Regions from separate parts of the Nocardia sp. CS682 genome, predicted to be linked through region 1. Evidence: riboswitches for the same ligand, from Rfam matches in the RefSeq annotation. Region 1 holds a riboswitch; each other region holds the start of a gene.
What was found. A riboswitch is a leader RNA that binds a small molecule or an ion and turns the genes downstream of it on or off. The one in region 1 is predicted to bind S-adenosylmethionine.
Positions count from the first base shown of each region.

Region 2: linked by a shared signal. The riboswitch ahead of DMB37_RS18735 (rhodanese-like domain-containing protein) and the one ahead of DMB37_RS26070 (bifunctional o-acetylhomoserine/o-acetylserine sulfhydrylase) in region 1 are both predicted to bind S-adenosylmethionine.
Region 3: linked by a shared signal. The riboswitch ahead of DMB37_RS01935 (2OG-Fe(II) oxygenase) and the one ahead of DMB37_RS26070 (bifunctional o-acetylhomoserine/o-acetylserine sulfhydrylase) in region 1 are both predicted to bind S-adenosylmethionine.
Region 4: linked by a shared signal. The riboswitch ahead of DMB37_RS32080 (amino acid ABC transporter permease) and the one ahead of DMB37_RS26070 (bifunctional o-acetylhomoserine/o-acetylserine sulfhydrylase) in region 1 are both predicted to bind S-adenosylmethionine.

Region 1 is NZ_CP029710.1:5,808,791-5,816,038, forward strand. It holds gene DMB37_RS26050 (helix-turn-helix domain-containing protein) at 1-2, shown strand, start outside; gene DMB37_RS26055 (oxygenase MpaB family protein) at 45-992, opposite strand; gene DMB37_RS26060 (TetR/AcrR family transcriptional regulator) at 1,157-1,822, shown strand; gene DMB37_RS26065 (homoserine O-acetyltransferase) at 1,993-3,111, opposite strand; gene DMB37_RS26070 (bifunctional o-acetylhomoserine/o-acetylserine sulfhydrylase) at 3,150-4,487, opposite strand; SAM riboswitch class IV at 4,580-4,690, opposite strand; gene DMB37_RS26075 (TetR family transcriptional regulator) at 4,742-5,470, opposite strand; gene DMB37_RS26080 (MFS transporter) at 5,605-7,101, shown strand.
Region 2 is NZ_CP029710.1:4,153,637-4,160,884, forward strand. It holds gene DMB37_RS18710 (type 1 glutamine amidotransferase family protein) at 1-548, shown strand, start outside; gene DMB37_RS18715 (MarR family winged helix-turn-helix transcriptional regulator) at 604-1,056, shown strand; gene DMB37_RS18720 (HAD-IIA family hydrolase) at 1,107-1,865, opposite strand; gene fgd (glucose-6-phosphate dehydrogenase (coenzyme-F420)) at 2,161-3,171, shown strand; gene DMB37_RS18730 (O-succinylhomoserine sulfhydrylase) at 3,228-4,442, opposite strand; gene DMB37_RS18735 (rhodanese-like domain-containing protein) at 4,516-4,932, opposite strand; SAM riboswitch class IV at 4,947-5,063, opposite strand; gene DMB37_RS18740 (hypothetical protein) at 5,127-5,573, opposite strand; gene DMB37_RS18745 (FAD-dependent oxidoreductase) at 5,922-7,248, shown strand, end outside.
Region 3 is NZ_CP029710.1:410,425-417,672, reverse strand. It holds gene DMB37_RS01950 (MFS transporter) at 1-627, opposite strand, end outside; gene DMB37_RS41160 (MFS transporter) at 525-1,289, opposite strand; gene DMB37_RS01940 (tRNA-dependent cyclodipeptide synthase) at 1,286-2,008, opposite strand; gene DMB37_RS01935 (2OG-Fe(II) oxygenase) at 2,008-2,814, opposite strand; SAM riboswitch class IV at 2,931-3,049, opposite strand; gene DMB37_RS01930 (hypothetical protein) at 3,159-3,761, opposite strand; gene mgrA (L-glyceraldehyde 3-phosphate reductase) at 3,832-4,875, opposite strand; gene DMB37_RS01920 (M64 family metallopeptidase) at 5,095-6,054, shown strand; gene DMB37_RS01915 (Xaa-Pro dipeptidyl-peptidase) at 6,171-7,248, shown strand, end outside.
Region 4 is NZ_CP029710.1:7,084,130-7,091,377, forward strand. It holds gene DMB37_RS32055 (ABC transporter substrate-binding protein) at 1-43, opposite strand, end outside; gene DMB37_RS32060 (LLM class flavin-dependent oxidoreductase) at 40-1,125, opposite strand; gene DMB37_RS32065 (GNAT family N-acetyltransferase) at 1,122-1,649, opposite strand; gene DMB37_RS32070 (ABC transporter substrate-binding protein) at 1,654-2,622, opposite strand; gene DMB37_RS32075 (amino acid ABC transporter ATP-binding protein) at 2,622-3,389, opposite strand; gene DMB37_RS32080 (amino acid ABC transporter permease) at 3,386-4,390, opposite strand; SAM riboswitch class I at 4,578-4,672, opposite strand; gene DMB37_RS32085 (hypothetical protein) at 4,916-5,620, shown strand; gene DMB37_RS32090 (glycosyltransferase family 2 protein) at 5,617-6,753, opposite strand; gene DMB37_RS32095 (DUF3153 domain-containing protein) at 6,786-7,248, opposite strand, start outside.

The sequences.
Region 1 (7,248 bases):
GAACAACCCGCCGCACCCCTCGACGCGGCGGGTTGTCCCGAAACTCAGGCCGGTTCGGCCACCAGCTCGGCCCGCCCGGCCCGCCCGTACAAGGCCCGAGCCTCGGCCGGGGTCACGGTCTCGAGCCTGGCCGGCGGCGCCGCGTTGATGTGTTCCTTCAGGATCTGCCCCGCCATCGGCGCGATGAACGGCGCCGCGACCAGCAGGCCGAACGAATTGAATCGGCTGAAGCCCCACACCAGCACCTTGGCGGGCAGCCGGATCGCGAGATCGACGATGCCGAGCCGATCGAAGCGCCCCAGCTTGCGCATCCACTTGGGCAGGGTCGCCACCGAGGCCAGCGAAAGCAGCCTGCTGCCAATGGCATACGAGAGTCCGGCCCCGTTGCGCGGTGAGGTCCACAGCAGGTGGTGCATGCCTTCTTCGGCTCGCTCGGAGGTGCACAGCCGGGGGCGGACCCGCTCGAAGTACGCGCGCACCTCGGCGCGCGAGCGCGGCACATCCTCGGGCTTGCAGGTCTGCAACTCGGCCGCGATCGCACACTCCTGCCAGAATCGCGTCTCCTCCTCCGGCGTCAAACCGGGGCCGAACACCTCGTACGCCTTGAGCACGGAGTGCCAGCCGGTGATGTGGATCCACAGCTGCGTCTCGGGGCTGTTCGCGCTGTAGCGGTTTCCGCTGATCGGTTCGATCCCGGTCATCGGCGCGTGGATCCGCATGAGGTGCTCGGCCGCCTGGATGGCGGTGCGTCCGTCGGCGATCGCGGCGATGAGGAAGTAGGAGAAGGTGTGGTCGAGGCGTTTGCGCGGGTCGCTGTAGATGCCGCGGGAGTCGGCGACGGCCGCGGTGAGGAATGGGTCGAAGTGTTCGAGCACGACGGCCCGCTGGAAGCCGATGACCGCGGTGGGTGCGGTCCAGACCTTCCAGCTGGGTGAACCGGGGCCGAAGAACCCGTAGTCGTCCCGGCGCAGGGTGGTCGGATCGAACTGCATCACGTGCTCCTTTGCGGTGATCGCCCCGGCACCGGGGGTGAATACAACGCAACCGTAGCAATTGTCCGCAATGAATACAACGGTTGCGTAGCATTTGTGCCCGACGGGATGCGGAATCGCGGCCGCGATGCTGTCAGGATGGAGCGCATGGAGGTGAAGCGGCAGTGACCACATCGCGCACCGCGGCGGACCGGCCGCGCCGGCGTTATGCGCCACGCCTGCCGCCGGAACAGCGCAGGGCTCAGCTGCTCGACGCCGCCTTCGCGGTGTTGAGCCGGGTGGAGCTGCACGAGCTGAGCATGGAGGCGGTCGCCCAGGAGGCAGGCGTCGGCAAGCCGGTGCTCTACACCGTGTTCAAGACCCGCGCCGAACTCGTTGCGGCGCTGCTGGAACGGGAGCGCGAGCGCGGCCTCGAACAGGTCGCCGCGACCCTGCCGAACGACCTGATGGGCGCCGACCCGGTGGTCGCGGCCTCGGCCACCGTCGAGGCGTTCGTCGGTGTGGCACTGGAGAATCCGACCCGCTGGCGACTGATCCTCGCCGGGCCGGGCAATGCCCCCGACGAATACCGTGAGGCACTGCGGCATTCCCGCGCGGGCATCTTCGATCAGGCCGAGGCGCTGGTGCGCGTCGGCACCGCACTCGAACCACGCTGGGCCGGAGTGGATTCCGCGCTGCTCACCAACTCGCTGCTGCAGGTCGCCGAGATGCTCGGCAGGCTGGCGGTCAGCGAACCCGACGAGTATCCCCGCGAACGCCTGCAGGGATTCGTGCACGCCATCGTCGGCCTACTGATGGGCGCGCCCTCATCGAAAGATGCTGACGCATAGAGCTTCCAGCGCGAGTCTGCGCGCGTGTTGTCGTTGGCGCGCCTGAAAGTCCCAGCGGTTCAAGCGAACCCGAGCCCGGCGCGTGCACCCGAACCTGGATCTGAGTGCGGCGCGTGAAGCCGAGTGACCGACTCGGGCGGCGCGGCGAAACGGCTGTGCGCGAGACGAATTCAGCTGGCAGGTTGACGACTCTGCTGCGCCAACCGCATCGTCTCGGTCAGCAACTTCGATACCGCCGCGGCCTCGGTGAGGAACCCGTCGTGCCCGTCGCGCGAGTGCACGACCTCGAGTCCATCGCAGCCGGGCAGCCCCTCGGCGAGCTCCTGCTGCGTGCGCAGCGGATACAGCCGGTCGGAGTCGACCCCGCCGACGACGCACGGCACCGGCGTCGCGGCCAGCGCCGCCGCTACCCCGCCGCGGCCGCGCCCGATGTCGTGCCGGTTCATCGCCTCGGTCAGCAGCACGTAGGTGGCGGGATCGAAGCGGCTACAGAGCTTGTCGGCCTGGTGGTCCAGGTAGCTCTGCACCGCGTACCGGCCGCCGCGCCACGGATCCTCGGCGCCCTGCGCGCTGTTCTCGAACCGGTGGTCCAGCTCGTCCTCGGTGCGATAGGTCAGATGCGCGATCCGCCGGGCGATGCCCATGCCGGTCATCGGCGCGCGGTCGGTGTCGTGGTAATCGCCGCCCTGCCAGTCCGGATCGGCCTTGATCGCGGCGATCTGGGTGGTCTGCGTGCCGATCTGGTCCGCGGTGGCGCGGGCGCCGACGGCCAGCACCAGTGCGGCGCCGACCCGATCCGGTGCGCCGACCATCCACTCCAGTACACGCATGCCGCCCATCGACCCGCCGACGACGGCGGCCAGCCGCGCGATGCCGAGCCGATCCAGCAGCGCCGCCTCGGCGGCCACCTGGTCCCGGATGGAGATCTCCGGAAACCTGGAGCCCCAAGGCTTTCCGTCGGGCGCCAGCGTCGAGGGCCCGGTGCTGCCCTTGCAGCCGCCGAGCACGTTCGTCGCGACGACACACCACTCGTCGGTGTCGAGCGGACAGCCGGGGCCGACCATCCCGTCCCACCAGCCGGGCAGCGGATGGATGTCGTCCGGGTGCCCGACCACGTGCGAGTCGCCGGTCAGCGCGTGCTCGACCAGCACCACGTTGTCCAGTGTGGGGGACAGCTCACCCCAGCGCTGCACGGCCAGATGCACCTGCGGAATGACCGCACCGCTCTCCAGCCGTACGTCGCCGATGGGGATGATGCCGAGCCGCCCGTCCGGGGGCGGCAGGGCCACCCCGGACGAACGGGCCACACTCGGTTCGGTACTCACCTTCACGTCGCCGCCGCCGCGAAACCGGCGCGCAGATCGGTCAGGATGTCGTCGATCCCTTCGATCCCCACCGCCAAGCGGACCAGGCCCGGAGTGACCCCGGCGAGCAGTTGCTCTTCGGGCGTCAGCTGCGAATGTGTGGTCGACGCGGGGTGAATCACGAGGGAGCGCACATCTCCGATGTTAGCCACATGGCTGTGCAGGACTAATCCGTCCACGAACTTCTTGCCCGCATCGACACCGCCGCGCAGTTCGAAGGCGACGATCGCACCGGGGCCCTTCGGCGCCAGCTGCTTACCGCGTTCGTACCAGGGCGAGGAGGGCAGACCGGCGTAGATGACCTTCTCGACGTCCGGATGGGTGCTCAGGAATTCGGCCACCGCCTTGGCATTGGCGACGTGCCGCTCGATGCGCAGGCTCAGCGTCTCGATGCCCTGGCTGATCAGGAACGCGTTGAACGGCGAGACCGCCGAGCCGAGGTCGCGCAGCAGTTGCACGCGCGCCTTGAGCGCGAACGCGGGCGCGCCGAGATCGGCGAACACCGCACCGTGGTAGCTGGGGTCCGGGGTGGTGAAGCCGGGGAAGCGCGGCTGACCCTGCGCGTCGGTCACCGTCCAGTCGAAGGTGCCGCCGTCGACGATCACACCCGCCACCGCGGCGCCGTGCCCGCCGAGGTATTTGGTCGCCGAGTGCACGACGATGTCGGCCCCGTGTGTCAGCGGCTGGATCAGGTAGGGGGTGGCCACCGTGTTGTCGACGATCAGTGGCAGCCCGGCCTGGTGCGCGACGGCGGCGATACCGGGAATGTCGAAGACGGCGCTGCTCGGGTTGGCGATGGTCTCGCCGTAGAACGCCTTGGTGTTCGGCCGGATCGCCGCGCGCCACTGGTCCAGGTCGTCGGGGTCCTCGACGAAGGACACCTCGATGCCGAGCTTGGGCAGCGAGTAGTGGAAGAGGTTGTAGGTGCCGCCGTAGAGGTGCGGGCTGGACACGATGTGGTCGCCGGCCGAGGCCAGGTTCAGGATGGCGAACGTCTCCGCGGCCTGTCCGGAGGCCAGCAGCAGTGCGGCGACACCGCCCTCGAGCGCGGCGACGCGCTGCTCCACCACGTCCTGGGTGGGGTTCATGATCCGGGTGTAGATGTTGCCCGGCTCGGCGAGGCCGAACAGCGCGGCGGCGTGCTCGGTATCGCGGAAGGCGTAGGAGGTGGTCTGGTAGATGGGCAGGGCCCTGGCACCGGTGGTGCTGTCGGGGGCCTGTCCCGCGTGCACCTGTTTGGTCTCGAAAGACCACTGCGCGGTCGGGTCGAGGTCGGCCGCGGGCACGGTGGAATCACTCATGAGCTTTGCTCCAAAGAAAAGGTTGTTCGCCAGAACTAACGGGTTATCGGGGCAACGGCGAAGTACAACAACACATTTCGGGAACCTCCTGGAAAGCGCGCTTGCTCTCGACCTTCGAGAGCCCGGTCATCACCCGGAGCACCCCACCGCTGCTGGAGGGTTGCCGTCCAGCGAGCCGGGGCTTCGCGCTGGCACTCATGACCTGACGGCATCATAACCGGCGCTCGATCGGCGACCGAAATCCGGCGCCGAACTCAGCGGGTCGCGCCGGGCCGCGCGCCGCCGCACACGCGCGTGAACTCGTCGAAGGCGGTGGTGAAGGAGTCGCGGCCGGCCGCGGCGGCGGCCTGCGGATTGTCGTAGTCGAACATGCTCTCGCCGCACTCCATCGCGAGATGGCCGATGAGCTGCCAGGCGCCGAGGATCAGCCGCACCGGCAGCGCGTCGGGGGTGCTGTCGAGTCGTTCGGCGACCACCGCGGCGATCGCGACGTTCTTGCTGTCGGCGTACTCGAGGCTGCGCGCGCTGACCGACGGGCTGCCGCGCATGATCCGCTGCATCTGCTGGAACTGCCGGAACGAGACCGGTCCCTCGGCGGACTCGTTCGCGGCGTGGTCGATCACCCGTAGGAATGCCTCCCGGATCGACTCCAGTTCGTTGCCGGTGACGGGAAGTGTGCGCAGGGTCTCCGCGACCGTCTCACCGAAGTCCTGGAACGGACCGAGGACGATGTCCTCTTTGCTGTCGAAGTATCGGTTGATCGTGCGCGGCGAGACGTCGGCGGCGTTGGCGATCTGCTCGACCGTCGTCGCGTCGAATCCCTGTGCGTCGCACAGGTTCAGTGCGACCTCAATGATGCGCAACCTGGTCTTCTGCTTCTTGCGCTCCCGGAGACCGGGATGGGCGTTCGGCCCTGCGGTCGAGGGGGCAGCCGGGGGCTCCGCTGCGGTACTCGCGCTCGTCGGCGTCGGTGACTCGAGCATGTTCACACCCTATCGCAACCTAGTGTTTTCGTGTCTTTAACCGTCAAATGTCGGACTGCGACATTTTTCGCTTGACGCCAAATGTCGTCGGATGCCAGGATAGCCACACAGTTTCTAAGGATGAGGAGACCACGGTGACCGAGACTGCGAAAGCGGTAGAAGTACCGGACAAACAAGGGGGTTCCGCCCGCTGGTTCGCTCTCGCGGCAATCGCGTTGGCCCAGCTCATGGTGGTTCTCGACGCCACCATCGTGACCATCTCGCTGCCGTTCGCGCAGCACGATCTCGGCATCAGCGACGGCAACAAGCAGTGGATGCTGACCGCTTACACGCTGATCTTCGGCGGCCTGCTGCTGCTCGGCGGCCGGCTCGCCGACTACCTGGGGCGACGCCGGATCTTCATCATCGGTCTGGTCGGTTTCGCCGCCGCGTCGGCACTTGCCGGTCTGGCGCAGAACGGCGCCGAGATGTTCGCCGGGCGCGCACTACAGGGTGCGTTCGCGGCCTTGCTCGCGCCCGCCGCGTTGTCGTTGCTGTCGGTGACCTTCACCGAACCCGGTGAGCGCGCAACGGCATTCGGCGTGTTCGCGGGTATCTCCGCGGGTGGCGCCGCGCTCGGCCTGATCGCGGGCGGCGCGCTCACCGAGTACGCCTCCTGGCGCTGGTGCCTGCTGGTGAACACCCCGATCGCGCTGCTCGCCCTGCTCGGCGCGCTGGCGTGGGTGGTCAAGGATGTGCCGACGCCGCGCACCGGCGGCTACGACGTGCCCGGCGCGGTCACCGTGACGCTCGGTCTGATCGCGATCGTGTACGGCTTCAGCCGCGCCGCCGACGACGGCTGGCTGGCGGGCAGCACCCTCGGCCTGCTCGTCGCCGGGACCGCGCTGCTGATCGCCTTCGTGGTGATCGAACGGCGCTCGGCCAATCCGCTGCTACCGCTGCATATTCCGGGTGAGATCAACCGGGGTGGCGCGTTCCTCGCCGCGCTGCTCGTACCGATCGCCATGTTCGCGATGTTCCTGTTCCTCAGCTACTACTTCCAGATCACGCTGGGTTACTCGTCGCTGAAGGCGGGCTTCGCCTTCCTGCCCTTCCCGGCAGGCATCGCGATCTCCGCGGGTATCACCAGCGCGCTGCTGCCCAAGATCGGCCCGCGGCCGCTGATGGTGGCCGGTGCGGTGCTCGGCGTGCTCGGTCTGGTGTGGCTGGCTCAGCTGGACTTCGGCGACGGCTTCGCGACGAGCGTGCTGCCCGCCCAGGTGCTGATCGCACTCGGCATGGGCCCGCTGTTCGTCGGCATGCAGACGGTCGCGCTGCATCAGGTGGAGGAAGAGGACTCGGGCGTGGCCAGTGCGCTGCTGAACGCGGCGCAGCAGGTCGGTGGCGCGGTCGGCACGGCGCTGCTGACCACCATCTCGGTGCAGACGGCCAAGACCTACGCCGAGAATCACCCGACGATCGACAACCTGGTCGCCCGCGCCTCGATCCACAGCTACGACGTGGCGTTCTATGTCGGTGCGGGCTTCTTCCTCGCCGCCGTGCCGGTTATCGCGCTGATGATCCGGGACCGGCCGGAGAACCTGATCGAAGGTTCTGAGGAGGGTGCACGCCCGGTGCACGTCGGCGTCTGATCGACGCGACCACCCCGCGGTCCGCGTGTCGCCTGCCCGGCGGTGCGCGGACCGTGTGCATCCGGCGCGGCGACCTGCGAATTGCGCAATGACCTACCTGTCAGTAAGTTCGTGGGGTTTCTCACTCGGGGGGCTGCCCGCACACCG
Region 2 (7,248 bases), 1.7 Mb from region 1:
AGCGGGAACCGGGCACCTGGCAGACCAAAACGGTTGGGCTGACCACCGATCCGATCACCACGCTCGGCGGGCTGCGCATCGTGCCGGACATGGCACTGGCCGATCTCACGCCCGCCGAGAGTTCGATGCTGATCCTGGCCGGCGCCGACACCTGGGACGGCGAGGAACTCATGCCGTTCGCTCGCAAGGCCCGCGAGTTCCTCGACGCGGGCGTTCCGGTCGCGGCGATCTGCGGTGCGACGCTCGGGCTGGCCAGGGAAGGTCTGCTCGATACGCGCAAGCACACGAGCAATGTTCGGGAATTCCTGCTCTACAGCGGCTACGCGGGGGCCGACAATTACTCGGACGAGGCCGCAGTGACCGATGGCGAGCTGATCACCGCGGGCGGCACCGCACCGTTCGAGTTCGCCCAGGCGGCGCTCGGCAAGCTCGGCGTGTACGAGCCGCACGTGCTCGACGGGTGGTACCGCTTGTACGGGCACTCCGATCCGGCGGGCTGGGCGGTGCTCGCCGAATACGAGGAGCAGCGGTCGGGCGCGCACGTCTGATGGGGCAGAATCACGCGGCGATCCGGCCGGACGGCCGGATCGCCAGGAGGTGGAAGTGACCAGGAATGAACAGGAACTGTTCGCCACGGCCGCCATCACGTCATTTCGACTGAATGGTCAGTTCCTCGCGATCGCCGAGGAACTGGCGCGCCCGGCGGGTCTCACCGCGGCCTGGTGGCAGGTGCTCGGGGCGGTGCTGGCCGAACCGCTGCCGGTGGCGGGCATCGCCCGGGAGATGGGTATCACCCGGCAGAGCGTGCAGCGCATCGCGGACCTGTTGGTGGACAAGGGTCTTGCCGAATACCGGCCGAACCCGGCGCACCGCCGCGCGAAGCTGGTCGCGGTCACCGACGCGGGCCTCGAAGCAGTGCGCCGGATCAATCCACAGCATGCGGTGGTGGCCAAGCGGTTGGTGGACGAGCTCGGCCTCGAACAGCTCGCGGCGACCGTGGAGATGCTCACCATGCTGTCCACCGCCTTGGACGCGATCGTCGAAGAGCAGGTTTGACATGCCCTGCCGCATGACAGAGCACAGCCCGCCGGCGCCCGCGCCCACGATCAGTCCGCGAACGGCTCCTTCGTCCGCCCGACCAGATCGGCCACGGAGTCGAGCACCATGGTCGGCCGATACGGATACGCCTCGACCGAGGCCCGCGTGGAGATACCGGTGGTGACCAGGATGGTGCGCATGCCCGCCTCCAACCCGGAGATGACGTCGGTGTCCATCCGGTCGCCGATCATCACCGTGGACTGCGAGTGCGCGCCGATCCGGCGCAGCGCCGAGCGCATCATCAGCGGGTTGGGCTTGCCGATGTAGTACGGGTCGCGGCCGGTGGCGCGGGTGATCAGCGCGGCCACCGAACCGGTCGCGGGCAGCGAGCCGTCGCGCGACGGGCCGGTCGGGTCGGGGTTGGTGGCGATGAAACTCGCGCCGCGCTCGATCAGCCGGATCGCGGTGGTGATCGCCTCGAAGGAGTAGTTGCGGGTCTCGCCGAGCACCACGTAGTCGGGGTTGCTGTCGGTGAGCACGTAGCCGATTTCGTGCAACGCGGTGGTGAGACCGGACTCGCCGACCACGTAGGCGGTGCCGTTGGGTCGCTGCTCGTCCAGGAAGGTGGCGGTGGCCAGCGCGGAGGTCCAGATCGCCGTCTCGGGGATGTCGAGGCCGGTGTGGCGCAGCCTGGCCTGCAGGTCGCGCGGGGTGCGGATCGAGTTGTTGGTCAGCACCAGGAACGGGGTCTCGTTGGCGCGCAGCTCGGCGAGGAACTCGTCGGCGCCGGGCACCAGTTGGTCCTCGTGCACCAGCACACCGTCCATGTCGGTCAGATAGGACAGGATCGGTTCGTCAGTCACCAGACAATTGTCCGCTATCAGAGAGGTTCCGGGGGGAGGTCCGTGTCGATGCGACCCTTCGCACACTGGCGGGCGCCGACCACGGGCCGGAAACGGCTATGTGCGCGCGTCGGACCGGGCGCATACGATCGCCGAAGGCGGGAAGGTCCGTAACCTCGTTGCGGTTGCAGCGAGACATGACCGCAGCGTGTCGGCGGTCGACAAGGGTGCGGGAATGCCCGCACCGCAGGTGTGCAGCGAAGCGACAGGAGTGGCGCACATGGGTGAGCTCAAGCTCGGATACAAGGCCTCGGCCGAACAGTTCGGGCCGCGGGAACTAGTGGAGATCGCGGTGCTGGCCGAGGAACACGGCCTCGACAGTGCCACGGTGAGCGACCATTTCCAGCCGTGGCGGCACAAGGGCGGGCACGCGCCGTTCTCGCTGGCCTGGATGGCCGCGGTCGGCGAGCGCACCGAGCGGATCCAGCTCGGCACCTCGGTGCTCACCCCCACCTTCCGGTACAACCCGGCCGTGATCGCACAGGCCTTCGCCACCATGGGTTGTCTGTATCCCGACCGGATCATGCTCGGTGTCGGCACCGGCGAGGCGCTCAACGAGATCGCCACCGGGTACAAGGGTGACTGGCCGGAGTTCAAGGAGCGTTTCGCACGGCTGCGCGAGGCGGTCGAGCTCATGCGCGCGCTGTGGACGGGCGACCGCGTGGACTTCGCGGGCGAGTACTACAACACCGTCGGCGCGTCGATCTACGACGTGCCCAAGGGCGGCATCCCGATCTACGTGGCGGCGGGCGGACCGCTGGTCGCGCGTTATGCGGGCCGCGCGGGTGACGGTTTCATCTGCACCTCCGGCAAGGGCATGGAGCTCTACACCGAGAAGCTGATGCCCGCGGTCGCCGAGGGCGCCGCCAAGGCGGGCCGCACCGTCGAGGACATCGACCGGATGATCGAGATCAAGATCTCCTACGACACCGATCCCGAACTGGCACTGGAGAACACCCGCTTCTGGGCCCCGCTGAGCCTGACGCCGGAGCAGAAGCACAGCATCACCGACCCGATCGAGATGGAGGCCGCCGCCGACGCCCTCCCGATCGAGCAGATCGCCAAGCGCTGGATCGTCGCCAGCGACCCCGACCAGGCCGTCGACCTCATCAAGCCCTACCTCGACGCCGGCCTGAACCACCTGGTGTTCCACGCCCCCGGCCACGACCAGCGCCGCTTCCTCGACCTCTTCCAGCGCGACCTGGCCCCTCGCCTGCGCGCCCTGGCCTGATCGACAGCGAAGGCTCCACCCGTCGCAGCGGCGGGTGGAGCCTTCGTCGTTCGTTGCTAGCCGAGGGCGTGGTCGAGGTCGGCGAGGAGGTCTTCGACGTCCTCCAGGCCGACGGAGATGCGGACCACGCCGTCGGAGAGGCCGATGGTGGCCCGGCCTTCGGGGCCCATGGCGCGGTGGGTTGTGGTGGCGGGGTGGGTGATCAGGGATTTGGCATCGCCGAGGTTGTTGGAGATGTCCACAATGCGCAGGCGGTTGAGCACTTCGAAGGCGCGCTTCTTGGCCTCGTGGGCGGGCGCGTTCAGCTCGAAGGTGACCACGGTGCCGCCCGCACTCATCTGGCCGGTGGCCAGGTCGTGCTGCGGATGTGACTCCAGGAAGGGGTATTTCACCCAGCTGACGGCCTTGTTGGTCTCCAGGAAGCGGGCGATGCGCAGGGCCGACTCGGTCGAGTGGCGCACGCGCAGCGGCATCGTCTCCAAACCCTTGAGCAGCGTCCACGCGTTGAACGGGCTCAGCGCCGGACCGGTATGGCGCATCAGCGTTTTCACCGGACCCTCGATGTAGTCCTTGGCGCCGAGGATGGCGCCGCCGAGCACCCGGCCTTGACCGTCGATGTGCTTGGTGCCCGAGTAGACGACGACATCGGCACCCAGTTCGAAACCGCGCTGCAGCAGCGGGGTGGCGAAGACGTTGTCCAGCACCACCTTCGCGCCCGCGGCGTGCGCGAGCTCGGTGACCCGGCGCACGTCTACCAGGGTCTGCATCGGGTTGGCCGGTGTCTCGAAGAACACCGCCTGGGTGGGCACCGACAGCGCCTGCTCCCACTGGTCCAGATCCTCGCCGTCGACGAAGACGGTCTCCACGCCCCAGCGCGGCAGGATCTCGTTGCACACCACGAAGCAGGACCCGAACAGGCTGCGTGCGGCCACCAGCCGATCACCGGCGCCGAGCAGCGCGCCCAAAGCGGTGAATACCGCCGACATTCCGCTCGCGGTCGCGAAACACGCTTCGGCGCCGTCGAGCAGCCGCATCCGCTCCTCGAACATGGCGACCGTCGGATTGCCGTAGCGGGAGTAGACGAAATGCTCGACGTCACCGGTGAACGCGGCCTCGGCGGCCTCCGCGCTCTCGTAGACGAAACCGGAGGTCAGGTACAGCGCCTCGGAGGTTTCCTCGAAACCGGAGCGCCGCAAACCCCCGCGCACACCGAGCGTCGCGGGACCGACCCCTTCGGGAAGCGGCTTGTGGAAAGCACCACCTGTGATCACGACTGCCTCCCTACGACCCACTGCCCCCTGACGACACCGCTGCGCGACCACGCGTCGAGCGAACAGCAGCTACTCATGACTGCCGCCACGGCAAGCCGAGGGCGCGCCAGCCGCTGCCGCCCCGATGTCCGTTCGCGTCGACCGGGCCTTCGAAACCCTCGAGCACGTTGTAGGAGGTGCCGAAACCGGCCTGCGTCGCGGCGATGGCCGCGCCGATGGAGCGCTGCCCGGAGCGACAGAGGAAGATCACCGGCGCCGCCCGGTCGTGCCCGTCCAGCGCCTTGACCAGCTGCTCGGTGAACTCGCCGTTGCGCGTCCCGGTCGAGTCGACCCACTCGATCAGTACCGTCGGGCGCTCGATCGAACTGGTGTCGGGCACGCCGACGAACTTCCATTCGGCCTCGGTGCGCACGTCGACCAGGACGGCTTCGGGGTTGTCTCGCAACAGTTCCCAGGCCTGCTGGGGAGTGATGTCACCGGCATAACTCATCTGGACCCTCCTAGAATCCGCACTTGCCGCGCTCGGGTTTGACGCGCGGCCAGGTCGTCACCCGGAGCACCCCACCGCGGAGGAGGGTTGCCGACCAGTATTGCCGGGGCTTGACACTGGTTCTCATGACCTTCTGCTGAGATTGCCTCGACAGGGGTCACCCTGTCAAACGGCTGCTCACGGTATGAGAATGCTCAATTACAGACCAGCCATTTGTCGCCGGATCGGGTCAGATTCCAGGTCGAGGTGGCCTCGTCGCCGTCGACCTTGGTGGTGACCGTCGCCATCGCGCGATCGCCGTCCACCTTCGGATCGACGAGTTTCGTGATTTCCACGGTCTTTCCGCCGCCGGAGCGCCCGGCCAGCGGGGAGCGTTTCGGGTCGAAGCCCGGGCAGCCCGTGCCTGGTGGGGGCACCAGATCGGTGCTGTTGGAGCCCTCGACGAAGCCGCGCACCGCGGCGGCGATCCGGTCGGATTCTGTGACATTTTTCTCAGCGGGCGACAGCACCCCGCCGATCACGATCCCGGCGAGCACGAGCACCGCGATGACGGCGGCCGCGATGAACGGTGCGACGGAACGCTTGTCGGTCTGATCGACCTTGATGACTTCGTCCTCCGCAGGCTGCTGCTCTTTGCTCATACGAGCATGATCCCTGGTCGGCGGGCCTATCCGGCGCTCACCCCCACCGCGCGCAGCCAGGCCTTGCGAAGCCCGCCGCATTGCAGGGGAATCAGCGCCGCGAGATCGGGTAAGCCGGACAGAACGGATCGCGCGGCATCCGTTCAGTTCACGCACCGGCGGCGGCCGCCTTCGCCACCACCGATAGAATCGCGAGACTGCGGCCTGCTGTCATAGCCGCGACCGGAATGGCCACGAGCCGACAACTCCGGTGTCCGCATCGTCAGGTGCAACCAGCCAGCGCGTAACTTAGCCTAGGCTAAGGAAGACGCCGTATTTGTTTCTCAACCAAAAGGGTGCGCGTAAAAGATGACCGAACAGAGTGCAGCGACTCGCCCGCTCCGCATCGCCATCGTTGGCGCCGGACCCGCGGGGATCTACGCCGCCGACGCCCTGATGAAGTCCGATGCCGAGGTCAGCATCGACCTGTTCGAGCGCATGCCCGCGCCGTTCGGGCTCATCCGCTACGGCGTCGCGCCGGACCACCCGCGCATCAAGGGCATCATCACCGCCCTGCACAAGGTCCTCGACAAGCCGCAGGTGCGCCTGCTCGGCAACATCGACTACGGCACCGACATCACCCTCGACGACCTGCGCACGTTCTACGACGCGGTCATCTTCTCCACCGGCGCCAACGCCGACCGCGCGCTCGGCATCCCCGGCATCGGGCTGGACGGCTCCTACGGTGCGGCGGACTTCGTGTCCTGGTACGACGGGCACCCGGACGTGCCGCGCACCTGGCCGCTGGACGCGGAGAAGGTCGCCGTGCTCGGCGTCGGCAATGTCGCGCTCGACGTGGCCCGGGTGCTGGCCAAGACCGGCGACGAGCTGCTGCCGACCGAGATCCCGCCGAACGTCTACGCGGGCCTCAAGGCCAACAAGGCGCTCGAGGTGCACGTGTTCGGCCGCCGTGGCCCGGCGCAGGCCAAGTTCACCCCGCTGGAACTGCGCGAACTGGATCATTCGCCGACCATCGAGGTCATCGTCGACCCCGAGGACATCGACTACGACGAGGGCTCCGAGGCCGCGCGCAGGCACTCCAAGCAGGTCGACATGATCGCGAACACGCTCGAGCAGTGGGCCATTCGCGACGTCGGCAACCGGCCGCACAAGCTGTTCCTGCACTTCTTCGAGTCGCCGGCCGAGATCCTCGGCGACGAGGAGGGCAAGGTCGTCGGCCTGCGCACCGAGCGCACCCAGCTCGACGGCACCGGCAACGTCAAGGGCACCGGCGTGTTCAAGGAATGGGACGTGCAGGCGGTCTACCGGGCCGTCGGTTACCTGTCGCAGAACCTGACCAACCTGCCGTTCGACGACCAGGCGGGCACCGTGCCCAACGAGGCGGGCCGGGTGATCGCCGACGAGAACGCCGACGGCGCCGACCGCTACGTCCCGGCCACCTACGTCACCGGCTGGATCAAGCGCGGCCCGGTCGGCCTCATCGGCCACACCAAGGGCGACGCCAACGAGACCGTGGCCTGCCTGCTCGACGACAGCGCGAACTTCACCCCGGCCGAGCGGCCGGAGCTGGACGCGGTCACCGAGTTCCTGGAGGGCAAGGGCATTCCGTTCACCACCTGGCAGGGCTGGTACCGCCTGGACGCGCACGAGCGCTCGCTCGGCGAGCCCGAGGGTC
Region 3 (7,248 bases), 3.5 Mb from region 1:
CACCCGTCCCGTCGCGTCGCCGGTCGAGACACCGATCTGCCCGAAGACGACGGTCGCCACCGCCGCCCCGATAGCCCCGCCGAGGTTGTGGAACGTCCACGAAGCACCGACAGCGAAACCGGATCGATTCGGCGGCACCGTCGAAATGGCCAGCACGGTCGCGGGTCCCAGCACCAAGGCCCACCCCGCGCCGAATAGCACCAGAGCGACGAACAGGACCGCCAGTAGATTGCCGAAGGCGGACCAGGCGATGCCCGCTCCCGCGAAGGTCAACAACCCGAACCCCCACGGCAGCAACGAATGTGCGCCGAACCGATCAACGAACCGCCCCGCGACCGGCGAGGCGAGCGCGAGCGTGCCACTGACGAGCAGCAGCACGAACCCCGCTTGGCGCACGTCGAAGTCGCGTCCCTGGGTGAGATACGTCGGAATCACCAGCAGCGCAGCGGCATAGAACAGCCCGAGCGAGAAATCCGAGACGATCGCGGCGACGAATCTCCGATTGCCGAACAGTGCCGGGTCGATCAACGGATTCGCCGCCCGCCGCTCCGCGACGATCCCCACCGCGACCGAGACCACCAGGACAACCGCAGCGATGAGGACCCAGGGGGAAAGCCATCCCCGCAGGTCACCCAGGACGAAGATGCCGACGGCCGACACGACGGCGAATGCGACAACGACCTGTCCGGCCCAGTCCGTACCGCCGGTGGTGTCCGGCGGTACCCGGGGACGGCGAAGGCAATTGCGACCAGGGCCGCGAGGCCGAGCGGAATGTTGATCCAGAAGATCGACTGCCAGCCCAGACTGGGCACCAGCAGACCGCCGAGCACCGGACCGATGGCCAACCCCAGGCCGTTCACCGAGTACAGCCAGCCGATGGCCTTGCCTCGATCCCCCGGCGGAAAAAGCGATTCCACCAGCGTCGAGGTACTGGTGTAGAGCACGGCACACGCCGCACCCTGCACGAAGCGCGCGACGAGCAGGATGCCGATCGACGAGGCAGCCGCCGCCCCCGCCGACGCGACCACGAACAGGGCGAGCCCGAACAGCAACACCTTTCGGCGTCCGAGGTGATCGGCGACGCGCCCCGCCGTGACCATGAACATGGACAGCGCCATCAGGAAAACACCGAGGGTCAGTTCGGTATTCGACGTACCGGCCTGCAAGTCGGCCCCGATGGCGGGCAGCGCGGTGGTGACGATGGTGAGGTCGATGCACCCGAGGAACGACGCCACCGCCAGCCCGCCGAACCCGATGACCCGCCGCTTGGCCGGGATCTCGAGCGTCACAGCTGTGCCTCCGCCGCGGCGTTCAGCGCCGACTTGCGCTTCTTGAATCGCAAAGGGAGCCAGGCGACGCGATCCGGATGCTCGGGTTCGACGAACAGTTCCCGCGTGCGCCCCATCGCGGCGGAGATGCGCTGCGGGTAGATGACGAAGTCGAAACCCTCGTGCGCCCACAGCGGCATGATGATCGGGCATTCCTCCAAAAGATATGCGCGGCAGGAGGTCCGGACCGCGTCCTGGTCGACGTCGGGTTCGCGCGCCAGCCGCCGCTCGATGAATCGGTCGATGGTGCTGTCGATGGCATGCCGATACGGCTCGTCGGTCTCGTAGGCGTGCTCGATGGCGTCGTAGAGATCGCCGTACCGGGGATGGGACAGCGCGAAGTCCCAGCGCAGAATGTTTGTCGGGCAGTCGATCTGGTCCAGATAGCTTTGGTTACGGGCGATCCATTGGTCGCCGGCGATGCGCGCACGAGCGTGCCGGTCTCTATCGGTGCCGCCGCTGAGGTTGTGCCGCTGCAAGGTGTCCGCGACGGCGATCGCGCAGCGCCCGAAGTTCGAGCGATTGATCAAATCGATGGTCGCGGCGAGCTTTTCACCCTCGTGATAGTCCGCGCCGACGCTGACCAGCAGAACGGTGGAGCGGCCGTCTGTGGTGATGCCGTCCGAGCGTAGGTCGTAGGCGGCCTTGTGCGACGCCGAGAGCAGCGTAGTCGTGGTCATCAGCTCCACACCTTCAGCGACGCGGCGGGATCGGTGACTCCGATGAAGAGGCCGATGGTGATGCGGGGGCGGTCCTGGGAAGGCGCGACCGCGTGCACCCGGCGCGGATCGATGAAGATCGCATCGCCCACGCGCGGCGTGATGACCAGCGCCGGATCGCCGACCGCGGCACGGTCGATGCCGTATACGCGGTCGCCGGATCGGTCGCGATACTCGCGCTCATCGGGATAGTCGTCCCAGATCTGTAATTCGCCGCCCCGCTCCGGCACGTCCAAATAGACATTCACCGACAGTTGCCGAGTGATCCGAATATCGAAGTCCGACGGCAGGTTGCGGCCCACATTGTCGGTGTGCGGCTCCAGATCCACCCCCGCCAGCTGGTAGCGCGCAACACCGGCGAAGAAGGCCTGCCCATTGCGCCGCAGCAAACTCGCGCCGGCCGGCCAGATCTCGTCGAGCAGTAGCCGCAGGTCGTCCGCGGGATACGAATACGGCGAGGCGATATCGCGCAGCCGATCGATATTGTCGCGCGCCTCGTCGAAGTACCGTCCGCGCCCGGCGTCGGTGCTCGTCTCCGAGAACGCGTGCCCGATCCGCCGGAACTGCGGGTCGGTGGCGAGCGGGCCGTGGTCCTGCCTGCCGACGAAGGCCTTACGCAGGTGGTCGAGCGCGTCCGGCCGGACGAAGCCGGCGAGCCGCACCGCGTGCACGTCGCCGTTCAGCAGTGCGGTCAGTGATTCGTGGTCGAATCCCTGCCTGGTGGTGTCCAGCACGCGGTCTCCGAGAGTTGGCGTGGCCGTGGTCATGTCGTTCCCCTCTGGTTGTCGCTCGATGGACCGGGCACAGGCCCGGGCAGGAGAAGGGAGGGCGTTTCGGACATGAGTCGACCCCCGTCTCTCGAGGGGCTCCAACACACCGACGGAGCCCGCGCTTGCCCGGACCGCATTACGCGGCTCGGCCTGGTCTTGACCCGGGGCACCCCGCCGCGGTTGGAGGGTTGCCGGCCAGCTAGCCGGGGACTTGACGCTGGCACTCTTGACCTGAGGTAAGCGTGCCGCCCGTCAGAAGCGTTGTCACGCTTTAGAATCGCGCTGAGTTATGAATCCGGATGGAAGGAATTCAACCCGGCGGTGCGGGACGTCGCACCAGGTCAACCCCCTAGCAGGCCGAGGCCGCGCAGTTCGAGTGCGGCCAGTCGGCGCACTGTGTCGTCGTCGCCGCGCCGCCAGGCGTCGACCACATCCGGGTCGATCCGGTTCAGTTTGCGCAGCGGCTGATTGGCGAGGGCGCGCAGGGCGAGCAGATCGCGTCCGCCGGGGACGGCGCGCAGGCGGGCTGCTGTTGCGGCCCTGCGCATCCAGCGCACCCGCAACGGAAGCCAGAGGAACAGCACCAGCCCGAGCGGGACGATCAGTAATCCGATGGCGAGGGCCATGGCGAGATCGTTGACCAGGGCCTGCTGGTCGCTGCCTGCCTCCGCCATCGACCGCGCCGCCGCGGCCGCGCGCTCGAACGGGGAGGTGAGATCGTCGCCCACCATCGGTACCCGGCCGACCTTGCGGCCGATGTCACCGAGGCTGTCGGCCATGCCGCCGCCCGCACCTTCCAGCTTCTGGCCGGGCACGCCGAGCTTCTGCACCAGGTCGTGCACCCACAGCGCAGCCATGACCGAGGCGTATACCCAGGCCACTACCAGCAGATCCGTGACCAATTGACGGGCGGCGACGGGAGCCCGATCGGCATAAATCCTCACCCGCTCGGAATTCCCCGGCGGGTCGATCGAAAACAGCACGTTCCCCCGCTCGAGGGCGCGGCAATACCGTTCAGAGAGTCCCTCGGCGCGCCGATCGCCACAGATCGACTTCGCCGTCATCATCGAGCAGCGCGTCGATTTCGGCGAGCTCGTCGGCGCTGAATTCGAGATTGTCGAGGGCGGCGACGTTCTGCTCGAGCTGATCGGTGGTGGACGCACCGATCACCAGTGAGGTGACCCGGTCGTCGCGCAGCGCCCAGGACAGCGCCAGTTGCGCCAGCGTCTGCCCGCGCCGGTCGGCGACCGCGGCGAGCTTGCGCAACCGATCGATCATCGCCGGGGTGAGTAATTCGTTCTGAAACGACTTACCTTGGGCAGCACGAGATTCCGGTGGAATGCCGTCGAGGTACTTCGAGGTGAGCAGCCCCTGTGCGAGCGCGGTGAAGCCGATGACGCCGAACCCTTCCGTACCGGCCGCGTCGAGCAGACCCTCGGTCTCTATCCACCGGTTGAGCATCGAGTACGACGGCTGATGGATAAGCAGGGGAGTGCCGAGTTCCCGCAGCATGGTGGCGATGGTGACCGAATCCTGTGCGGTATACGAAGAAATTCCTACGTAGAGCGCTTTCCCCTGACGGACAGCGGTATTCAGCGCCGCCGCGGTCTCCGCCAGCGGAGTCGTCGGGTCGAACCGGTGCGAATAGAAGATGTCGACATAGTCGAGCCCGAGCCGGGTCAGCGACTGATCGAGTGAGGCGAGCAGATACTTGCGCGACCCGCCGCCCTGCCCGTACGGACCGGGCCACATATCCCAGCCCGCTTTGCTGGAGATGACGAGTTCGTCGCGGTACGGTGCGAGATCCTCGCGCAGAATGCGTCCGGCGTTGATCTCCGCCGCGCCGTACGGTGGCCCGTAATTGTTCGCCAGGTCGAAATGCGTGATGCCCAGATCGAAGGCGCGCAATGCGATTTCGCGCTGGGCGAGGTAGGGGCGGTCGTCCCCGAAGTTGTGCCAGAAGCCGAGCGAGAGCAGTGGCAGATCCAGGCCCGAGCGTCCTGACCGGCGATAACGCATCGCGCCGTCGTACCTGGCCGGTTCGGGAACATATGCCATCGAGATCTCCTCATCAGCTGCACGGACGGTCCCATACTGCCTGACCGGTGTGCGGTGCCGACCCGAGCCCGGCGGATCGGCAATCCGCGAATCCATTCCCCAGTTATTCCTCAGTCGAGTTGCCGGACCAAATGTGGTTCCTTGATGAGGAATTCGACAGACCGAAGCGCGGCCCGCGCCGTCCGGGTCGAAATCGCGAACCACTCGAGGAGCTTTGCCATGCCCTTGTTACGACGCATGTTCGCAATCATGCTCGGCGCGTTGATCATCGTCGCGATGTCGGTCGCGACCGGATCGGCCGCCCCCACCGAAGAACGAGAAGTGTTCTCCCCGGACGGCACCATCGCTCGCGTGGTCCTGCCGGTCCGCCCGGAAGCCCCGGCGCCGCGCTCGGCGGTGCAGGCCGACGTGGTGACGATCCAGCAGACCGGGCCGTCCAGTCAGCGGTTCGATCTGGTGTTCGTCGGCGACGGGTACACCTCGAGCCAGCTGGACATCTACAAGCAGCACGCCGTCAACCGGTGGAACGAGATCGCCCAGGTCGAACCGTTCAAGAGCTACAAGAACTCGTTCAACGTCTGGGCGGTCAACGTGGTGTCTCAGCAGTCCGGCGTCGACAACGATCCACGCGGCACCATGCGGAACACCGCCCTGGACATGACGTTCTGGTGCGGCGGCACCGAGCGGCTGCTGTGTGTGAACGAGACCAAGGCCTTGCAGTACGCCCGGTTGGCGCCCGAGGTCGACCAGGTGGTCGCGCTGGCCAACACCACCAAGTACGGCGGGGCAGGCGGCAAGGTGGCGACGTCGTCCGGCGGCAACGCGCAGTCGGGGCAGATCGTGGTGCACGAGCTCGGGCACTCGGTGGCCGGGCTGGCCGACGAGTACGACTACCCGAACGACCGCTACACCGGGCGCGAGCCGCGCGAGGTGAACGCCTCCACCTACACCAGCGCGCAGATGCAGCAGAACAAGGCCAAGTGGTACGAGTACCTCGGCAAGCAGTCGCCGGACGGTGGCGTGGTCGGCACCTACGAGGGCGCGGTCTACCACAAGCGCGGGGTGTACCGGCCGACGCAGAACTCGTTGATGCGCTCGCTCGGTCGTGAATTCAACCTGATCGGGCTGGACGCGATGAAGGCCGCGATCGAGCGGAAGGCCCCGCCGACCCAGCACTGATTCATCACCGGATGCCCGGCCGCCCCGGCCGGGCACCCGAGGTAATTCCCCTGAGCCAGCAGGTATTTCGAGTCTCGCACGGGAGCACCTCGTGATGAGTTGTGAAGGAGAACGCAATGGCATCCAGACAACATCAGCACCGACGTGACCGGGGCGGGCCGCGCACCCGCGTGGTCGCGGCCCTCGGGTGGACCGTGCTGACCCTGCGACGGTTACCGCGGCTGGCCCTGTTGGTCGTGGCCGCGGCACTGCTCCTGTCCGGCGCGCCCGCGCTGGCCGAACCGACGAACGGCCCGGATGTCAGCGGCGGCGAGGCGCAGCCGACGTTCGACCCGAAGGCGCCGGTCCGGCAGGACCTGTGGGTGCGTGCCCCCGTGGACAGCGACCGGGACGGCAAGGACGACGAGGTGCACGTCCAGGTCGTCCGTCCGGCCGGCGCCACCGGCAAGCTGCCGGTGGTGTACCAGGCGAGCCCGTACTTCTCCGGTGGTAACGACGTCGCCAACCACAATGTCGATGTCGAGCTCTACGTGCCGGACGGCGCGGACGCGCGGCGCATGGCTCCTGCGCCCGGCGAGTTGCGCGCGCGGGTGGCCGAGGACCTGCGGGTGGCGGGCATCACCGTCGCCAACGGCCAGATCACCTGGCAGTACGAGGAATTCTTCCTGGCTCGCGGCTACGCGGTGATGTACGGCGAGTCGCTCGGCACCGGCACCTCCACCGGCTGCCCGACCTCGGGCGCGCGCAACGAGACCATCGGCGCGCGGGCCCCGATCGACTGGCTCAACGGCCGGGCGAAGGCGCGCGACGCGCAAGGTAAAGCCGTAGTGGCCAATTGGGCCAGCGGCAAGGTCGGCATGATGGGTGTGTCCTACAACGGGACACTGCCCAACGCCGTCGCCGCCACCGGCGTGCCCGGGTTGGAAGCGATCGTGCCCATCGCCGCGATCAGCAACTGGTACGACTACTATCGCGCGGCGGGCGCGGTGGTCGCTCCCGGCACCTACCAGGGCGAGGACGCCGACGTGCTGGCCAAGTACGTCTACACCAGGGCCGATCGGAAGATCTGCACACCGGTGATCGACAAGCTCGAAAAGGACCAGGACCGGGTCACCGGTGATTACATCGGCTTCTGGAACGAGCGCAACTACCTCAACGATGTCGGCAAGGTGCGGGCCGCGGTGCTGGCCGTGC
Region 4 (7,248 bases), 1.3 Mb from region 1:
ATGCGCCTGCCAGCGCGGCAATTCGGTGACGGGAACGGATCACGAGGCGACTCCAGAAGTTTCGGTGTGGACCAGCTCGGCGCCGGCGGCCAACGGGCGGCTCGGGATTCGGCGGCGCAGCTCCGGCGCCACCTCTGTTTGGAACAGCGCGAGACTGTCCAGGTAGTCGATCTCCGGGCGACCGTCCCGCTCGGCGGACAGGTGGATCACCTCGTGCCCGAAGTGCTCGTGCTGCCTGCCGACCTTGTCGATCACCTGCTCCGGGCTGCCGACCAAAGCCGAGCTGCGGGTGACGAAGTCGTCGAGCGTCTCGAACACGACCGGCAGCCCGAGGGTGCGCGCCAACGCCAGGCGCGCCTCGAAGATCGGCCGATAGGTGTCGAGGGCCTGCTGGGACGTGCGGGCGACATGGAATCCCGCCGTACCCGCGCCGACCAACGCGTCGGCCGGGTGGTGCCCGTGGAACTCCCAGCGCTCCCGATAGTGGCGGACCAGTTCGGCATACGGCTCGATCGGGTTGGTGACGTTCGCCGAGAACAGCGGATCACCGTGGCGCGCGGCCAGTTCCACCGAGTCGCGGCTGGTCGCGCTGCCGTGCCAGATCCGGATCTCGGGCTGCCACGGCCGCGGCAGCGCCTTGGCGTTCGTCAGCGCAGGCCGGAACCGGCCGGACCAGGTGACGCTCTCGCTGCGCCACAGCGCCCGAAACAGGTCGTAGCCTTCGTGATTACGGTCCCACTGATCGTCGGTGGTGACGTGGAACAGCTCGGCCTGCGCGGTCCCGTTGCCCTTGCCGATGATCAACTCGAGGCGGCCGCCGGACAGATTGTCCAGCGTCGAGTAGTCCTCGAAGGCCCGCACCGGATCCAGCAGGCTGAGCGTGGTGACGGCGGTGAACAGCGTGATGCGGGAGGTGACCGCGGCGATGTGGCTGAGGATCACCGGGGGAGCCGAGGACAGGAACGGATCCTCGTGCCGCTCGCCGACGGCGAAGCCGTCGTAGCCGAGATCCTCGGCCAGCCTGGCCTGTGCGACGACGTCGCGCAGGCGCTCCCTGGTGCCAGGCAGCCGACCGGTCGTGGGGTCGGGCACCCGGGTGACCAAGGTGAACAGGAGAAACTTCATGCGGATGCTCCCAGTGCGTCGGTGACCGCGGGCAGTCGCTTCTCGAACGGGTGCTTGCCGAGCTCCTCGGCGGGCACGGCCGGGTCGTAGAGCGCGGTGTATCCGGCGGCCAGATAGAGGCCGACGGCCTCCGGTTGCCGCGGACCGGTGGTCAGATAGATACGCCGGTAGCCGCGCCGCTCGATCTCGGCCTCGAGCTGAGCGAGCACGAACAACCCGAGCCCCTGCCTGCGGTGTTCGCGAGCCGTCCAGATCCGTTTGAGCTCAGCGGTTTCCGCGTCGTAGCGCTGGAAGGCCCCGCCCGCCACCGGCTCGCTGTCGCGGGTGACGACCAGCAACGCGCCGTGCGGCGGCGCGAACTCGGTGGCCGGATAGTCGCGCAGCGACGCGTGCATCTCACCGGGGCTGCGGCCGTAGCGGCTGCTGTACTCGACGGCGAGCTCGGCGAGCAGCGGCGCGGCCAGCGGGTCGTCCTGGGCGACCCGGTGCACCCGCAGGTCCTGTGCCGAAAGCTGTTGCGTCACCGGGTCACCGCTGCTTCGGTAGGCCGGGCGGGTTGATCCGCGACTCGGTGACCTGCTCGCTCTGCAGACCCCACCGATCGATCACCTGCTGGTAGGTGCCGTGCTCGATGGCGTGGTTCAGTGCTTTCTGGACGGCGGTGACCAGCCCGCTGTTCTTCTTGGTGAGCACCGCGATCTCGCCCTGCAGCGCGTCGCCCGCGCCGGAGAAGGTGCCGAGGATCTTGGTCTGCTTCGCGGTGGCCGTGTGGTAGATCGCGGTCGGGTTGGGGCCGATGAAGCCGTCCAGCCGCTGCGAGGCGAGCGCCAGGTAGTAGTCGCTGGTCTGCTGGAAGTAGGCGATGTCGATGGGCGCCAGACCCTGCGCGCGGTTCTGCTCGTTCCACTTCACCAGCAGCTGTTCCTGATTGGTGCCGCTGCCGACGCCGATTCGCTTGCCCGCCAGGCTCGTACGGTCCTTGAACTCGAGGGTGCTCTGTTTCGGCACCTCCAGCGCGACGGTGTCGTTGCGGTAGGTGGCGAAGTCGTACTTCTCCTTGCGCTCCTCGGTCACCGTCACGTTGGAGATGAAGGCGTCGACCTCACCGGAGTCGATGCGCACGAAGTTCTGCGCCCAATCCGCCACCCGCACATCCAGTTTCAGGCCGAGAATGTCGGCCACCAGCGACGCGAAGTCGACCTCCGAGCCGACTACGGTCTTGTCGTCGTCGGCGTAGAAACGCAGCGGCGGCGCGGTACCGGACGAGCCGGTCACCACCAGGGTGCCGCGGTCGCGAATGGCTTGCGGCACTTCGGCGGCGATGCTGTCCACCTTCGCGGCGCGGACACGGCCGGCCTGCGCGGCGGAGAGGTCGAAAGTGATTGCACCAGTGGGCGCGGATTCCGCGTCGGGATCGGTGCAGCCGGTGGCCAGCAGTACGACCGCGGTCGCGGCGGCGGTGGCCAGGGCGGAGAGCTTCATCGGAAACCTGTTCATCAGCGGACTCGGGAAAGGAAGGCGCGGGTGCGCGGGTGGCGCGGATTGTCGAGGACCGCATCGGGCGTCCCCTGCTCGACGATCGCGCCTGCGTCGAGAAACACGACGGTGTCGGCGATCTCCCGGGCGAAGCCGATCTCGTGGGTGACGATCACCAGTGCGGTGCCGCCGTGCGCGAGATCGCGGATCACGTCGAGTACCTCGCCCACCAGTTCGGGGTCCAGCGCGGAGGTCGGTTCGTCGAACAGGATCACCCTGGGGCGCAAGGCAAGTGCCCGCGCGATCGCCACCCGCTGCTGCTGCCCACCGGACAGCCTGCGCGGGTAGGCGTCGGCCAGCTCGCCGATGCCCACTCGTTCCAGCAACACCCGCGCCTCGGCCTCGACCTCCTTGCGGTCGCGGCGTTGCGCGGAAAGCGGTGCGAGCGTGACATTGTCGAGCACCGTCAGATGCGGGAAGAGATTGAAGTTCTGGAACACGAACCCGATGCGGGAGCGCTGCTTGCGCACCTCGCGGTCGGGCAGCGCGCGCAAGGTGTTGCGGCGCAGCCGATATCCGATCAGCTCACCGTCGATGCGCACGGTGCCCGCGTCCAGGGCCTCCAGGTGGTTGAGCACGCGCAGCAAGGTGGACTTGCCGGAGCCGGACGGGCCGATCACCGTCACCACTTCGCCGGAGCGCACCGTCAGATCGACCCCGCGCAGGACCTCCTGCGCGCCATAGGATTTGCGGACGCCGCGGACCTCGACGGCGGGCGCGGCGGTCATCGGGTCGCTCCGCGCGGTGCGGTGGCGCCGGATTCGGCGACCTCGCGCAGCTTCTGCCAGGCCCGGTGGACCGGTGACGGCGGTGGCGTGCGCTGAGTGCCCTTGGCGTAGTGCCGTTCGATGTAGTACTGCGCCACCGAGAGAATGGTGGTGAGGACGATGTACCAGGCGGTAGCCACCAGCAGCAGCGGCACCACCCGCCCGTTGCGTCCGTAGATGACCTGGACCTGGTAGAACAGCTCCGCGATCGCCATCACCGACACGATCGAGGTGCCTTTGAACAGGCTGATCACCTCATTGGTGGCATTGGGCAGGATCGACCGCATGGCCTGCGGAACCACGATGGTGCGGAACTGGCGCACCCGTGGAATGCCCAGCGCGGCAGCGGCTTCCAGCTGTCCGGCATCGACGGAGATGATGCCCGCCCGGATGATCTCGGCCGAATACGCCGCCTGATGCAGCGCGAGTCCGATCACCGCCGCGGTGAATCCGCTGATCACGCCGTTCACCTCGAAGGTGAAGAACGCGGGTCCGAACGGGATGCCGACCGACAACGTGTTGTACAGGTAGGCGATGTTGAACCAGAACAGCAGTTGCACGATGAGTGGAATCGAGCGGAACGCCCAGATGTAGCACCAGGAGATCACCCGCAGCACCGGGTTGCTGGACAGTCGCGCGATGGCCAGCGCGGTGCCGAGCAGGAAGCCGAGAGCGGTACCCCACGCGGTGAGTTCCAAGGTCACCTTCAGTGCGGCGAGCACCGACTTCGCCGTGATGTACTGCGCGAAGGTCGGCCAATCCCAGCCGGGATTGGTGACCAAGCCGTGGATGAACTGTGCGAGCAGGATGAGCGCGATCGCACTGACCACCCACCGCCACGGGTGCCGTGTCTTGGCCACGGTGGGTGCGGCATCCTCGGTATCGGGCAGGTGAGTCGTAGTGGCAACCGGATCGTCGCCGGCGTCGGTGTCGCCGGGCACGGCGGTGGCGGACGCACTCATGTCGAGGTCCTTCGGAAGAACGAACGAGACCGCACCACATCGGGCCGCGGTCACATCACCCGGCCAGCGACGGGTGCACAGACTGGCTGCGGGTCAGCCCCGACAGCTCGCGGAGGTCACCTTGCACTGATCGATGTGGCGACGGCCCCAGCGGGTGCCCGGGGCAGCGGAAATGGTCACTTCGGTTCCTCCATCGGTCCCGGCGGAAGCACCCGCACCCGGTGAACCGGGGGGTTGCTGCGACGTCGACGAGCCAGGTCTCTCGGTCGCTCTGGATGGTTGTCGCCGATCCGGACACCGGCTGATGTCAGGGTCGGGCCGAATTATCATGCCCAGCAGGCGAACCCTGGGACAAGGGAACTAATCACCGTGAGCGTAAACCTCGCCGCGGGCCGGATATCGGGGGTGCCGCCGCGGTGTGGGCGCAGGGACACGCCGATGGCTTGCCGTCGCCTATATCGCCTGTTCACAGCGTTTGCGGAGTACCGTCAGCCTTCGATTGCGTCGATGATGAGGGAGGTCTCCGTGGCTGTACCGCGCCGTTCGACCATACTGTCCGCCGTCGCGAGCTGCTCGGTCGCGCTGGCGCTCGCCGCACCGACGGCAGGTGCCGCTCCGGCGCCGCCTGCCGCGGCCGACCGTCCCGCCCAGACCGGCACCAGCACGCTCAGCGAGCTGTTCGGCGTCTACAACACCGCGGTCGACGGCTTGCGCGCCGCAGGCATGCAGCCGTTCCTCTACCCGACCGCGTCCGCGTACTGCCTCAACGGCACCTCCCTCGGCCTCGCCCCGGCGGTGGCCGCCGCCGTGCCCGGCCCGTGGCCCAAGACCACGATCGCCATCCCCGGCCTGGACCTGGCCGCCGTCAAGGCGGGCCAGACGATGTTCACCTTCGTGCCCTACGGCCTCGGCCAGGACGGGCCGGACACCACCGGCATGCAGGTCGCCTGGCTGAACCTGACCAGCGGTCGCGGCGGCATGGCATCGATGGGCCCGTTGTCCACGGTGTTCCGCGCGATGATCCCCGCCGAAGTCCCGGCCGCCCTGCGTCCGATGGCCGAACGCGCCATCCAGGACTTCTTCTTCGCCGCCTTGCCGATGGGCGGAGTCCGCGCGGTACCGGTCGACACCGGTCAAGGCACCGTGCTGGCTGCGGTCTTCGGCACGGTCGAAAACGGCGGCAAATCGTGCTTCTTCCTGCCGACGGTGGGGATCACCGAGGTCCCCTAGACCGCGCGACCTTTCCAGCGCAACGTGCCCCGTCGTCGAGCGCGATGGGAGCGTGCCCACAGCACGAGGTATGCGCCCACCGAGAACGGGTGAGCAAGGGCCGCAAGGACATCGGTGCGGGCGAGTGGACCGCCGGTCTCGGTGGAGCGAGCCAGCAGCCTACCGGTGACCGCGGCCACATAGCCGAAGAGACCGACCCGGCGGAGAGCGCCATGGCCACCGAGTGCGGCCAACGGCGGCAGCCAATAGGCCAGGGCGGCAAGGGTCCCCACGGTCGCGCCACCCGCGACGGTGCCGCCGTATGCCGACCACAGCCAGCGGGTGTAGCCCGCGTCGAGTTCGGCTGCGCCCTCGTACATCCGGGTGCTCGCCAGGCGTCCTGCGGCGACGAGCACAGTGGGTTGCCCTGCGCGGCGCAGTGTTCGGGCGATGTCGAGATCCTCGGTCGCGCTGGCGGCGACCGAGGCATGCCCGCCGATGGCGCGGTAGGCGGCGGTATCGAACGCCAGGAACTGCCCGCAGGCAACCGAAGTGGACGGTCGCAGGCTCCGATCGGCCACCGCGATCGGCAGTGTCGCGGCCCACGACCAGCACAGCAGCGGCTGCACCAGTGCCTCGACCGGCGATTGCGCCCGTTGCCTCGGCCACGGTGAAACCAATGCGACCCGCCGCCTGCGCAACTCGCCGACCGCCGCCGCGATCGCGCCGGGTGCCATCCGCACATCCGCGTCCACGAAAACCAGCACCGGAGTCACCACCGAATCGGCCAGTCGCACACACGCGGCAGCCTTACCGGTCCAGCCGGGCGCGGGCGCGGTCTCGTTTCGCAGCACCGTGATTCGCGGATCTCCGGCCGCCGCGTCGACCGCCACCGCAAAGGTGTCGTCATCCGACGCGTCATCGAGAATCACCACACTCATGCGGGTCACCCCGCGCTGCGCCCGCAGATCGGCGATCAATCCCGGCAGTCGCGCCGCCTCGTTCCGAGCGGGCACGCACACGGTCACCGGCTCGACCACCTCGATCGGGCTCGCGACCAATTGCCGCACCGTAATCCGGTTGTACAGCGCGATTCCAGCGCCGACCACCGAAATCCCGGCGCCGGCCCAGGTCAGCCCGGACCATCCGCTGATCGGGCTCCTGCGCAACGCGAGTCGGCCCTCGCTCAGCGGCCCTGCTTGACCGTTTTCCACCAGCGACTCCAGGAGAGGCCAGTGGGGGCGCCCGGCGCGGGCGGGTTGCGATCCATGTAGGCCATGGCGGCGATGACGGCGGCGACGGCCAGGGTGATGCCGCCGACGATGCCAGCCCAGCCCGCGAACGAGCGGGTGTTGGGGTCGGCGTAGCTGACCTCGGCGCGCAACGGGGAGACGTCGCCGGCGGGCAGTTTCCAGGAGACGATGTTGTCGCCCTCGCGGTTGCCGTTGGTCTTGGCGACACGGGCCGGGAACGCGACGGTGAACTGGACGTCGGAGCCGTGCGGCGGCACGGATTTCAGGTCGACCCGGCCGGTGAGGCTGACCAGGTCGCCGTTGCGCTGGAACTGCAGTTGGAACATGCCCTGGGTCTGCTCGGACAGCTGACCGAGCTGGCCGACCTCGCCGAACGACATGTCTTCGAAGAACACC